One region of the Enterobacter cloacae complex sp. IR5418 genome, then DNA from elsewhere that is predicted to be linked to it. Evidence: predicted binding sites of a transcription regulator. Region 1 holds the regulator's gene; each other region holds the start of a gene.
What was found. The regulator sigma-54, encoded in region 1, starts transcription at its own class of promoters, with help from an activator protein. The targets are predictions, from matches to a motif close to GTTGGCACANNTTTCGCTNT.
Positions count from the first base shown of each region.

Region 2: ACOTX7_RS03125 (amino acid ABC transporter substrate-binding protein) is a predicted target of sigma-54. The motif match lies at 2,047-2,066, and genes of this name have one in related genera.
Region 3: norV (anaerobic nitric oxide reductase flavorubredoxin) is a predicted target of sigma-54. The motif match lies at 2,114-2,133, and genes of this name have one in related genera.

Region 1 is NZ_JBMKHS010000007.1:104,370-108,578, reverse strand. It holds gene ptsN (PTS IIA-like nitrogen regulatory protein PtsN) at 1-445, opposite strand, end outside; gene hpf (ribosome hibernation promoting factor) at 528-815, opposite strand; gene rpoN (RNA polymerase factor sigma-54) at 838-2,271, opposite strand; gene lptB (LPS export ABC transporter ATP-binding protein) at 2,319-3,044, opposite strand; gene lptA (lipopolysaccharide ABC transporter substrate-binding protein LptA) at 3,051-3,605, opposite strand; gene lptC (LPS export ABC transporter periplasmic protein LptC) at 3,574-4,149, opposite strand; gene kdsC (3-deoxy-manno-octulosonate-8-phosphatase KdsC) at 4,146-4,209, opposite strand, start outside.
Region 2 is NZ_JBMKHS010000002.1:305,214-309,422, forward strand. It holds gene gltJ (glutamate/aspartate ABC transporter permease GltJ) at 1-713, opposite strand, end outside; gene ACOTX7_RS03125 (amino acid ABC transporter substrate-binding protein) at 869-1,774, opposite strand; gene lnt (apolipoprotein N-acyltransferase) at 2,176-3,714, opposite strand; gene corC (CNNM family magnesium/cobalt transport protein CorC) at 3,720-4,209, opposite strand, start outside.
Region 3 is NZ_JBMKHS010000005.1:45,481-49,689, forward strand. It holds gene gutQ (arabinose-5-phosphate isomerase GutQ) at 1-481, shown strand, start outside; gene norR (nitric oxide reductase transcriptional regulator NorR) at 478-1,992, opposite strand; gene norV (anaerobic nitric oxide reductase flavorubredoxin) at 2,180-3,628, shown strand; gene norW (NADH:flavorubredoxin reductase NorW) at 3,625-4,209, shown strand, end outside.

The DNA of each region.
Region 1 (4,209 bases):
GCTCTTCATCACTTTGGGCTGAGCGCAGTCGACGACAAATGGTTTTATCCGCCAGACGTTTGGCAACCAGCGACAGCGTGTGCAGGTGGGTTTTGGTCTGATCGGCAGGAACCAGCAGCGCGAAGAGCAGATCCACAGGCTGGTTATCGATGGCGTCAAAAGCGATAGGCGTTTCCAGTTGCACAAACACCCCCACGGCACGCAACGTATCTTCTTCCAGCTTGCCATGCGGGATCGCAATGCCATTGCCGATGCCGGTACTGCCCATTTTTTCACGGGTCAGAATGGCTTCAAACACGATCTGCGGCGGCAGACCCAGCTGCTTTGCGGCCAGCTCACTGATAATTTCCAGCGCACGTTTTTTGCTCTGGCAGTGAACGCCACTGCGGGTACAATCCTGGTTAAGGACATTGCTCAGTTGAAGAGCGGAATCGTTGTTTATCATAATTTCACCTAAGCGCTAACTGTACAAATGGCCTGTTGTGTTTCACAACAGGCCGTCCTGCACCCGTTAACTGCCCGGACAATTAGTGTTGTTTCAGTTTATCTTTATGTTTATTGAGCTGTCTCGCAAGCTTATCAATCAAGCCGTCGATAGCCGCGTACATGTCTTGCCCTTCCGCACTGGCATGGAGTTCCCCTCCGTTGACGTGCAGGGTCGCATCCGAGATATGCGTCACTTTCTCCACTTTCAACACAACATAGACCTGGTTGATCCTCTCGAAATACTGCTCGAGTTTCGCAAACTTAGTGTTTACAAAATCGCGTAAAGCCTCAGTAATCTCGACGTTATGTCCGGTGATATTGAGCTGCATAGTGTCTTCCTTATCGGTTGTGTCAAACCAGTTGTTTACGCTGGTTAGACGGCGGAATGGATAAAGACTCTCGATACTTCGCGACAGTACGACGTGCCACCATAATACCCTGATCGGACAGCATGGTGGTTAACTTACTGTCACTGAGTGGCTTCGCGGGGTTCTCCGCGGCGATCAACTTCTTCACCAGTGCGCGAATGGCCGTTGACGAGGCTTCGCCGCCGCCTTCGGTATTCACGTGGCTGGAGAAGAAATACTTAAGCTCAAAAATACCGCGCGGGCTGTGCAGATACTTCTGCGTAGTCACGCGGGAAATGGTTGATTCATGCATCTCGACGGCCTGGGCGATGTCCGCCAGCACCATCGGTTTCATAAACTCTTCGCCCTGCTCAAAGAACGCCTGCTGCTGTTCGACAATACAGCGGCTGACGCGCAGCAGCGTGTCATTACGGCTCTCCAGACTCTTGATCAACCAGCGTGCTTCCTGAAGGTTGCTGCGAATGTATTGATTGTCGGCATCGTTACGTGCGCTGGTGCACATGGAGGCGTATTGCTGGTTGATTTGCAGGCGAGGGATGCTGTCGGCGTTCAGTTCAACGACCCAGCGGTCATTGTGTTTTCTCACCAGCACGTCCGGGATAACGTACTCGGGTTCGCTGGTCTGGATCGACTGCCCCGGACGCGGATCGAGGGACTGGATCAGATTCACCGCTTCCTTCAGCACCTCTTCTTTCAGGCGCGTCACGCGCATCAGGGTGCGGAAGTCGTGGTTCGCTAGCAGATCCAGATGATCGCTGATGATGAGCCGGGCTTCGTCAATCCACGGTGTCTCTTTGGCAAACTGCGAAAGCTGGATCAGCAGGCAGTCGCGCAGATCTTTCGCGGCGACGCCAATCGGGTCGAAACGCTGAACGCGTTTCAGGACGGCTTCGATCTCTTCCATCTCAATGTCGTCATCGCCGATGCTTTCCAGTATTTCGTCCAGCGTCACGGTCAAATAGCCCGTGTCGTCAACGGCATCGACAATGGAGGTGGCAATCGCGCGATCGGTATCGGAGAAAGGGGTCAGCTCGACCTGCCACATCAGGTAGTCCTGAAGCGACTGGGTCGTTTCGCCCTGATAAACCGGCAACTCGTCGTCCTGGTAGTCTGCACGGGTCCCGGAGGGCGTACCCGCGGTGTAGATTTCATCCCAGCTGGCATCCAGCGGCAGTTCGTCTGGCATCTCTTTCTGTTCGAGCGCATCTACGGAGTCGAGCGTTTCTGTGTCCTGCGTCTGCTGGGTGTCTACCTCGTCATGAAGATCGGTTTGCTCCAGCAGCGGGTTACTGTCCAGCGCTTGCTGGAGCTCCTGCTGGAGTTCTAACGTGGACAACTGCAACAGACGGATTGCCTGCTGTAGCTGCGGCGTCATGGCCAGTTGCTGGCTGAGCCGTAATTGCAAACCTTGCTTCATGTTCAGCGCGTTTTTCTCCGGTTCGGCGTGATTTAACCTCTACCCTATCAGAGTCTGAAGTCTTCCCCAAGGTACACGCGCTTAACATGCTCATCTTCGAGGATTTGCTGCGGCGTACCGTGGGCAATCAGATGGCCCTGGCTCACAATGTAGGCGCGCTCACACACGGCCAGCGTTTCACGAACGTTGTGGTCCGTAATCAGTACGCCAAGCCCGCTGTCGCGCAGATGCTCAATGATACGTTTGATATCGATAACGGAGATGGGGTCAACGCCCGCAAACGGTTCATCCAGCAGGATGAATTTCGGGTTTGCTGCCAGCGCGCGCGCAATCTCAACGCGGCGGCGTTCACCGCCAGACAGTGCCTGACCGAGGCTGTCGCGTAGGTGTTCGATATGAAACTCTTCCATCAGCTCGTTCGCACGGTCAGTGCGCTGCTCGCTGGTCAGATCGTCACGGATCTGGAGCACGGCCATCAGGTTATCGAACACGCTTAAACGGCGGAAGATAGAGGCTTCCTGCGGCAGATAGCCGATGCCACGACGCGCGCGAGCATGCAGCGGCAGCAGGCTGATGTCTTCATCATCGATAATAATGTTGCCAGCGTCACGCGGGACAATGCCCACCACCATGTAGAAGGTCGTGGTTTTACCCGCACCGTTAGGGCCAAGCAACCCCACGATTTCGCCGGAGTTGACGGTCAGACTGACATCTTCGACGACGCGGCGGCCCTTGTACGCTTTCGCGAGGTTTTTTGCAGTTAATGTTGCCATAACGAATTAGTTACTCTTTTTCTGTGCCGGAGCCTGACCGTTGTTCTTGTCCTGCAACTGCGAAGGCACAAGCACGGTAGTGACGCGTTTGCCTTTTTCGCTGGAGGCCTGCATTTTCTGCTCTTTCACCAGATAGGTGATCTTGTCGCCTTTGATATTGCTGTCCAGCTGTTCCAGGTAGGCATTACCGGTCAGGATGACCAGATCTTTCGCCAGTTCATAGTGCATATGCGAGGCATGGCCTTTCACCGGCTTGCCGTTGTCCTGCATCTGGTAGAAGGTGGCCGGGTTGCCATAACCATCGATAATCTCTTTGCCCTGCTCGCCGCCCGGACGGGTAACGACCACTTTGTCGGCGTTGATTTTGATGGTGCCCTGGGTCATGACGACGTTGCCGGTAAAGGTGACGACGTTACCCTGCATATCCAGAGACTGGGTATCGGATTCAATATGAATCGGCTGTTCGGTATCGCCAGTCACAGCAAGCGCGGGAAGACTGGCCGCCAGCAGCGCGCTGGCGATAACCACTTTAAGGCTGAGTTTGTTTGTTTTGAATTTCATAGGAGGTTCTAACCTTTTCAATCAGCTCGGCGTTTTTGCTGCGTAAGTTCCCGCGCATTCTTAAACCGCTGGAATTAAATGTTGTGCCATACAGGGTGACTAAATCCTGCGACGTGACATCCTGGGTGACCAGGTTGATCTGGGCGTTATCCGTCGTAATTTTGCGCAGTTGAGCGTCAGCGGTCAGGGCGTTGACTTCAACGTGCCCATACAGGTAAAGCATACGGTCATTTGTCAGTTTTGCCCGGTCAGACTTGATCGACCACGTCGGCACTTTGTCCGTATCAAAGGTGGTCATGACCGGTTGGGTAAACCACGACGTACCGTCATCTGAAAAATATTCGACATGCTGCGCAACCAGGCGATAGTTCAGCGCGCCTTCCGGGCTATAGACCACGGTATCGCTGTGATCGCTTTTATAGGTCGGGTCGCTCGTGTTAACCACTTCCGCTTGTGAATCATCGCGATCGGCGAGGTTTACGCCAATCAGTACCAGGGCGACAAGCGCAAGCAGAATGATAACCCAACGTCTGGTTTTACTCATATTGATTGCCCTTTCGCCTCATCAAGCTTGCCCTGCGCCAGCAGAAGCAGATCGCAGACT
Region 2 (4,209 bases), on a different contig from region 1:
CGTACTTTGCGTTCAACCAGGTTCATCACCAGCATGATGAAAGCGTTAATCAGAACATAGGCGAGCGTGATCGCCGTGAAGGATTCCCACGCGTGAGCGGAATAATCCAGCAGTTTGCCCGCCTGGGCTGCCATATCCACCAGACCGATGGTTGAGGCGATGGCCGAGTTTTTCACCAGGTTCATCATCTCGGAGGTCATCGGCGGCACAATCACGCGGTAAGCGTTAGGCAAGAGGACGTAACGGTAGGCCTGGGGAAGAGTCAGGCCCATCGCCAGTGCCGCATTCTTTTGCCCGCGCGGCAGTGACTGTATGGCGGCACGCACCTGCTCGCAGACGCGCGCAGCGGTGAACAGCCCCAGACACAGCATGGATGAGACAAAAAATTGTACGTTAGGATCCAGCTCGGCCTTGAACCACATGCCGAGATCTTCCGGCAGCAGTTCCGGGATCACCAGATACCAGGTAAAGAACTGCACGATCAGCGGAACGTTACGGAACAGTTCCACATAGAGCGTGCCAATCGAAGAGAGAAAACGGTTAGGGACGGTACGCAGAATGCCGAACAGCGAACCGACAAGAAACGCGATAATCCACGCCGTTATCGATAACGCAACGGTAACCTGAAAGCCGCTCCACAGCCAGCCGAGATAGGTGGTGTTGCCGAACGGGGCTTGTTGCAGAAAGATGCCCCAGTTCCAGTCAATTGACATAGTAAACTCCAGAAAAAAAAGGGTAGCAGTGCTACCCTCGAAGATTGGTGAGAAGCTCAATTTTTGCGCTGAGTGGGGAACGACCACTCAACGTATAGTCTGTCCATGCTTCCCGACAATCGAGAGGGCAGGAGATCCCGCCCCTGTCGTTCTAATTAGTTAAGAGCTTTGTCGTTTGGTGATTTGAACAGCGCTTTCATGTCGTCAGACAGTTCAAAGTTCATGTTCAGGTTTTTTGGTGGAATGGGGTTCTTGAACCACTTGTCGAACCATTTTGCCGCTTCGCCAGAGGTTTGCGCCTGAGCGATGGTGTCATCGATCAGTTTCTTGAAGTCCTCGTCACCTTTACGCAGCATACAGCCGTAGGCTTCTTTCGACTGCGCGGTACCGACGATTTCCCAGTTATCTGGCTTCTTCGCTTTCGCGCGCTCGCCCGCCAGCAGGGCGTCATCCATCATAAACGCCACGGCACGGCCACTTTCCAGGGTACGGAAGGAGTCGCCATGGTCTTTCGCGCTGATGATGCGCATGTCCATTTTCTTCTCGTCGTTCAGCTTGTGCAGCAGCACTTCGGAAGTGGTACCGGAGGTCACGACAACCGCTTTGCCTTTCAGGTCAGCAAAATCTTTGATGTCGCCGCCTTTCTTCGTCAGCAGTCGAGTGCCGACAACGAAGATAGTATCGGAGAAGGCAGCCTGTTTCTGACGCTCAAGGTTGTTGGTGGTCGAGCCACATTCAAAATCAAATGTGCCGTTTTGCAGCAGAGGAATACGGTTCTGTGAAGTGATGGGGATCAGCTTCACTTGCAGGTCAGGTTTGTTCAGCTTTTTCTTCACAGCTTCAACGATGGCGTTGGAGTAATCCTGTGAATAGCCCACGACTTTTTGCGTGTTGTCGTAGTAAGAGAACGGGACAGAAGATTCACGGTGGCCGACCACGATCACGCCGTTTTTGGCAATCTTGTCGAGAGTGCTTCCTGCTGCCGGAGCGTCTTCAGCGTGGACGACGCCCGCAGACATTCCCATAACCAGCATTGCTGTGGCCAGTTTACGTAATTGCATACCCAACTCCTTTCTTATCAGCGCCAGTGACGCTTCGATACCCATTGTGATGTTGTTATATCTCGCGCAATGCGAGTGCCGTGTTATGCAAGCTTGTTAACATTTAGTCTGGCTTAATGTAAAGATTTTGCTGCGTTATTGTTTATTTTTGCGAAGCGCGCCGCACCATTCAGAGGCAATAATCCCTCGTTGCACCGTTTAGGTGCTACCGATGATCTACGCTGGTGCGACAAAGTTGCACGTTAAGCCAGACAGCGTTTATGTGAATAAATAAAGCAACAGGCGTGCCAGAATTGAAGTTTGGGAGGAAATTGTCGGGTGGCGGCTACGCCTTACCCGATCTACAGCATGGGAAAGTAGGCCGGGTAAGCGTCAGCGCCACCCGGCAACAGAAGGTAAGGTTATTTACGACGCTGACGCAGGCTCATCAGCACGGCGGCGAAACCGAACAGTGTGGTCAGGATCCACAGCGGCCAGTTGCCGGTGCGCGCGTACGGCGTCAGCCCCGTGGTAGGCGTAACGTTAGTGGTCAGCACCTCACGGGTGAACTGCGGGATCATGGCCTGGATTTCGCCCTGCGGACCAATCACGGCGGTGATGCCGTTATTGGTGCTACGCAGCAGCGGACGCGCCAGCTCCAGAGAACGCATGCGCGCCATCTGGAAGTGCTGCCATGGCCCAATCGATTTACCGAACCACGCATCGTTTGAGATAGTCAGCAGATAGTCGGTGTCCGGGCGGAAGTTATCGCGCACCTGCTCGCCGAGGATAATCTCGTAGCAAATGGCGGCCGTCAGGGCAAAACCGTGCGCATGCAGCTGCGGCTGAACGTAAGGGCCACGGCTGAACGAGGACATCGGCAGATCGAAGAACGGTGCCAGCGGACGCAGAATCGACTCCAGCGGAACAAACTCGCCAAACGGTACAAGGTGGTTTTTGTTGTAGCGATTGGTGGAGGTGTAGCTGTAGTCGCTGTCCTTACCGAGCGTGATGATCGCGTTATAGGTGTCATAGCGGTTCTGCTGATTGAGACGCGCATCCACAATCCCGGTGATCAGGGTACTGCCGCGCGCGCGCAGCAAATCGTCCATCATCTTCAGGAAGGGCTGTTGATTGATCTCCAGGTCCGGGATCGCAGACTCAGGCCAGATGATGAGCTGTGATTTGCCCATCACCTCTTCGGTGGCGTTGGCGTAGATTTTCAGCGTGTTCAGTAACTGATTTTCATCCCATTTCAATGACTGCGGGATATCACCCTGCACCAGCGAAACCTGCGTGGCGCGCGCGGGCTCCAGCGTGAACCACTGGATATAACGCAGTGGGAAGGGCAGGGCGAAAAGGATCAGTGCGGCAACCAGCGGCTTCCAGCTACGCGTGACCAGTGCCAGCACCAGCAGGCCGCTGACGATCATTAACAGGAAGTTGATGGCTTCCACGCCCATAACTGGCGCCAGCCCTTTCAGCGGGCCGTCAATCTGGCTGTAGCCGAACTGTAGCCACGGGAAGCCGGTCAGTACCCAGCCGCGCAGGAATTCGGTGATTTGCCAGACAACGGGCGCCGCTATCGCCACGCGCAGCCAGGTCGTTTTTGGCCACAGGCGAGACAGGATGCCCGCGAACAGGCCGGTGTAGAGCGAGAGATACGCGGCAAGCAGCACAACGAGGAAGACGTTAACCGGCCCCGGCATCCCACCAAATTGCGCGATACTGACGTAGACCCAGTTAATGCCGGAGCCGAACAGCCCCAGCCCCCAGAAGTAGCCGACAGCCGCGGCCTGTACCGGACGACGGTTGAGGGTCAGCCCCTGTAGCCCCATCAGGGAAAGAATAGCGGCTGGCCAGATATCGTAAGGAGAAAAAGCCAGCGTACCGCTGGCTCCGAGTAACAGCGCCAGCAGCAAACGGACGCGCTGGCGTTCAAAGAGTGGGGCAAATGCCATTTACATTAATCTTCCCGTTTTGGCACCGGTGAGTCGTCCGGCATTCTGACGTGAACCTGAATAATACGTCGGCTGTCGGCCATGGCGACCTTAAACTGGTAACCATCGATGTCAACGGTTTCACCGCGGGCCGGAAGATGGCCGAAGGCCTGCATCACCAGACCACCAATGGTGTCCACCTCTTCATCGCTGAAGCTGGTGCCAAAGGTGTCGTTGAAGTCCTCAATTGAGGCCAGCGCGCGCACGGTCCAGGTGTGGCGGCTCAGCTGACGGAAGTCGATATCCTCTTCTTCGTCATACTCATCTTCAATTTCGCCCACGATCAGCTCAAGGATGTCTTCGATCGTGACCAGACCGGAAACGCCACCAAATTCATCAATAACAATCGCCATGTGGTAACGCTGGGAGCGAAACTCTTTCAGCATCCGATCCACACGTTTACTTTCCGGCACAACCACCGCCGGGCGTAACACTTTTTCCATACTGAAGGCTTCG
Region 3 (4,209 bases), on a different contig from region 1:
GATGGGCGATGCGCTGGCGATGGCGGTGATGCAGGCGCGCGGCTTTAATGAGGAAGATTTTGCCCGCTCCCACCCCGCGGGGGCGCTCGGTGCACGGCTGCTCAACAAGGTTCACCACCTGATGCGCACCGACGATGCCATTCCGCAGGTTAAGCTCGACACCAGCGTGATGGACGCCATGCTGGAGCTGAGCCGCACCGGTCTGGGTCTGGTGGCGGTATGCGATGACGGCGGAAACGTCAAAGGCGTGTTCACCGACGGCGATCTGCGTCGCTGGCTGGTGGGCGGTGGCGGGCTGGAAACTCAAGTGTCTGACGCCATGACCAAGGGCGGGCTGACGCTGAACGCCGACAGCCGCGCCATTGAAGCCAAAGAGGTGCTGATGAAGCGTAAAATCACCGCCGCACCGGTGGTGGACGAGCACGGCAGGCTGTGCGGCGCGATCAACCTGCAAGACTTCTACCAGGCGGGGATAATTTAACCCTTAAGCCCCAGACGTTTCGCCAGCCTGTGGAGGTTGGCGACGTCCATCTCCAGCGTCCGCGCGCATGCCGCCCAGCTGCGGTTATTCTGCTCCAGCGCGCGGGTGATCATCTGGCGCTGGAACGCATCCGTCGCCTCGCGCAGGTTCTCGTTCACGCTCTCAGGTATCACCGGCTTCACGGGCGGCATCGTTTCCTCATGCAGCGCAAAATGGTGCGCATGAATAACCACTTCATCCCCCGAACGCGTTGCCCGCGCCAGCACGACCGCACGGTGGATCGCATGCTCCAGTTCACGCACGTTACCCGGCCAGCCGTAGCTCAGAAGGTGCGTCCTCGCACCGGGGCTTAACACCACGCGGGAAAGCCCCATTTTGAGCCGACACTGTTCGCAGAAAAAGCCCGCCAGCAGCACCACGTCATCGCCCCGCTCGCGCAGCGGCGGCACCGTGAGCGGGAACACGCTCAGACGGTGGAACAGATCGGCGCGGAAATTACCTGCCAGCACCTCTTCGCGCAGATCGCGGTTCGTCGCCGCCAGCACGCGCACATCCACGCGTAAGCTGCGATCGTCACCCACGCGTTGAATATCGCCGTACTGCAACACCCGCAGCAGTTTGGCCTGGAGCGAAAGGGAAAGCTCACCAATTTCATCCAGGAACAGCGTGCCGTTATCGGCCATTTCGAACTTGCCGCTACGGTTGCTGATCGCCCCGGTAAACGCCCCTTTGACGTGTCCGAACAGCTCACTTTCCGCCACGCTTTCCGGCAGCGCCGCGCAGTTGAGGTACACCAGCGGGTTCACCGCACGGGGCGAGGCTTCATGGATCGCTTTCGCCACCAGCTCTTTACCGGTGCCGGTTTCACCGAAGATCAGCACGTTCAAATCAGACGCGGCGACAATCTCAATCTCTTTTTTGAGCTGTTCCATGCCCGGCGAAAGGCCAATCATTTCGGTGTGCGCTACTTGCTCAAACACCGTCGGGCTACCCGGAAGGATATTCTGGCTCTCCAGCTGTTCTATCAGCAGGGCGTTGTTCAGCGCCCCGGCTGCCAGCGCGGCAATCAGCCGTAGCGCTTCGTCGCTGAAGGTATCGAACTGATCCGGCGACATGCCATCGAGGGTTAATGCGCCAATCAGGTTCTGCCCGGCAAACAGCGGCAGGCCAATACAGGCGTGCACCTTCAGGCTCTCCTGGCCGGGGATCAGGCCGTCGTACGGGTCGGGCAGATCGCTGTCCGCCGGGAAACGCACCACGTCCCCCGCGCGGGCGATAGTTTCCAGACGCGGATGGCCCTCCAGCGTAAAGCGCCGCCCGAGTACGTCCTTCGCCAGCCCGTCGATGGCCAGCGGAATAAACTGCCGCCCTTCGTAACGCAGCAGCGCTGACGCATCGCAACCCAGCACGTGGCGCAACGTGGAGATCAGCCGTTGAAAACGGTCCTGATGACCAATACCGGTTTGCAGTTCTATGGCGATCTTCGCCAGCACGTCTACGGAAAAGCTCATCTCTGCCTCACTGTCATTTTGACAATGCATAGTGTCATATTGACAATTTTTTAGATAGTCAAAATGACTACTTATTTGGGATCATGAAAACATAAACCCTTACCTTTCAATAAATTAAAAAATTGGCACGCAACTTGATATAAGCAAACCATCTTATTTGAAAACGCTGTATTACGTTGAGGTTGCTATGTCTATTCTGGTTAAAAATAACATTCATTGGGTGGGTCAACGTGACTGGGAAGTGCGCGATTTCCACGGGACGGAATATAAAACGCTGCGCGGCAGCAGCTACAACAGCTATCTCATCCGCGAGGGTAAAAACGTCCTGATCGATACCGTCGATCACAAATTCAGCCGCGAGTTCGTGCAGAACCTGCGCAGCGAAATCGATCTGAACGACATCGACTACATCATCATCAACCATGCGGAAGAGGATCACGCCGGGGCGCTGACCGAGCTGATGTCTTACATTCCGGACACCCCGATCTACTGCACCACCAACGCTATTGACTCCATCAACGGTCACCACCACCATCCGGAGTGGAACTTCCACACCGTGAAAACCGGCGACACGCTGGATATCGGCAACGGCAAACAGCTGATCTTCGTGGAAACGCCGATGCTGCACTGGCCGGACAGCATGATGACCTACATGACCGGTGACGCGGTGCTGTTCAGTAACGACGCCTTCGGTCAGCACTACTGCGACGAACGTCTGTTCAACGACGAAGTGGATCAGACCGAGCTGTTCGAACAGTGCCAGCGCTACTACGCCAACATCCTGACCCCGTTCAGCCGCCTGGTCACGCCAAAAATCACCGAGATCCTCGGCTTCAACCTGCCGGTGGATATGATCGCCACCTCCCACGGCGTGGTATGGCGTGAAAACCCTACCCAGATCGTCGAGCTGTACCTGAAATGGGCGGCGGATTATCAGGAAGATCGCATCACGATTTTCTACGACACCATGTCCAACAACACCCGCATGATGGCGGACGCGATTGCCCAGGGCATCAACGAAGTTGACCCGAACGTGGCGGTGAAAATCTTCAACGTGGCGCGCAGCGATAAGAATGAGATATTGACCAACGTCTTCCGCTCCAAGGGCGTGCTGGTGGGCACCTCCACCATGAATAACGTGATGATGCCGAAGATTGCCGGACTGGTGGAAGAGATGACCGGCCTGCGCTTCCGTAACAAACGCGCCAGCGCCTTTGGTTCACACGGCTGGAGCGGCGGCGCGGTAGACCGTCTTTCCACCCGTTTGCAGGATGCCGGTTTTGAGATGTCCCTGAGCCTGAAGGCGAAATGGCGTCCGGATCTCGACGCGCTGGAAATCTGTCGCCAGCACGGTCGCGACATTGCCCGTCAGTGGGCGCTTGCGCCGCTGCCGGAAACCGCCCCCGCTCCGGCTGTTGCGCCAGGATCCGTAGCAGAAGCCGCCCCTGCCACTGCCGACCTCGGCCCTTGCATGCAGTGCAGCGTCTGCCAGTGGATTTACGATCCTGAACTGGGCGAACCGTTGCAGGATGTCGCGCCGGGTACGCCGTGGAGCGAGGTGCCGGACAACTTCCTCTGCCCGGAATGTTCCCTCGGGAAAGACGTCTTTGATGAACTGGCAACGGAGGCAAAATGAGCCACGGCATCGTCATTATCGGCTCGGGCTTTGCCGCCCGCCAGCTGGTGAAAAATATCCGCAAACAGGATGCTAACGTGCCGTTGACGGTGATCGCCGCCGACAGCATGGACGAGTACAACAAGCCTGATTTAAGCCACGTCATTAGCCAGAATCAGCGCGCCGACGATCTCACCCGCCAGACGGCGGGGGAGTTCGCAGAACAGTTTAACCTGCGTCTGTTTCCGTATACCTGGGTCACTGATATCGACGCCGATGCCCACGAGGTGAACGCGAAAGATAAAACCTGGCAGTACGACAAGCTGGTGCTGGCGACGGGGGCATCGGCGTTTGTGCCGCCGGTTGAGGGCCGCGAGCTGATGGTCACGCTCAACAGCCAGCAGGAGTATCAGGCCAGCGAAACCCTGTTACGCGACGCGCAACGGGTGATGATTGTCGGCGGCGGACTGATTGGCACCGAGCTGGCGATGGATTTCTGCCGGGCGGGGAAATCCGTCACCCTGGTTGACCACGCGGCCAGCATTCTGTCAGCGCTGATGCCGGCAGAAGTAAGCAGTCGCTTACAGCATCGTCTGACCGAC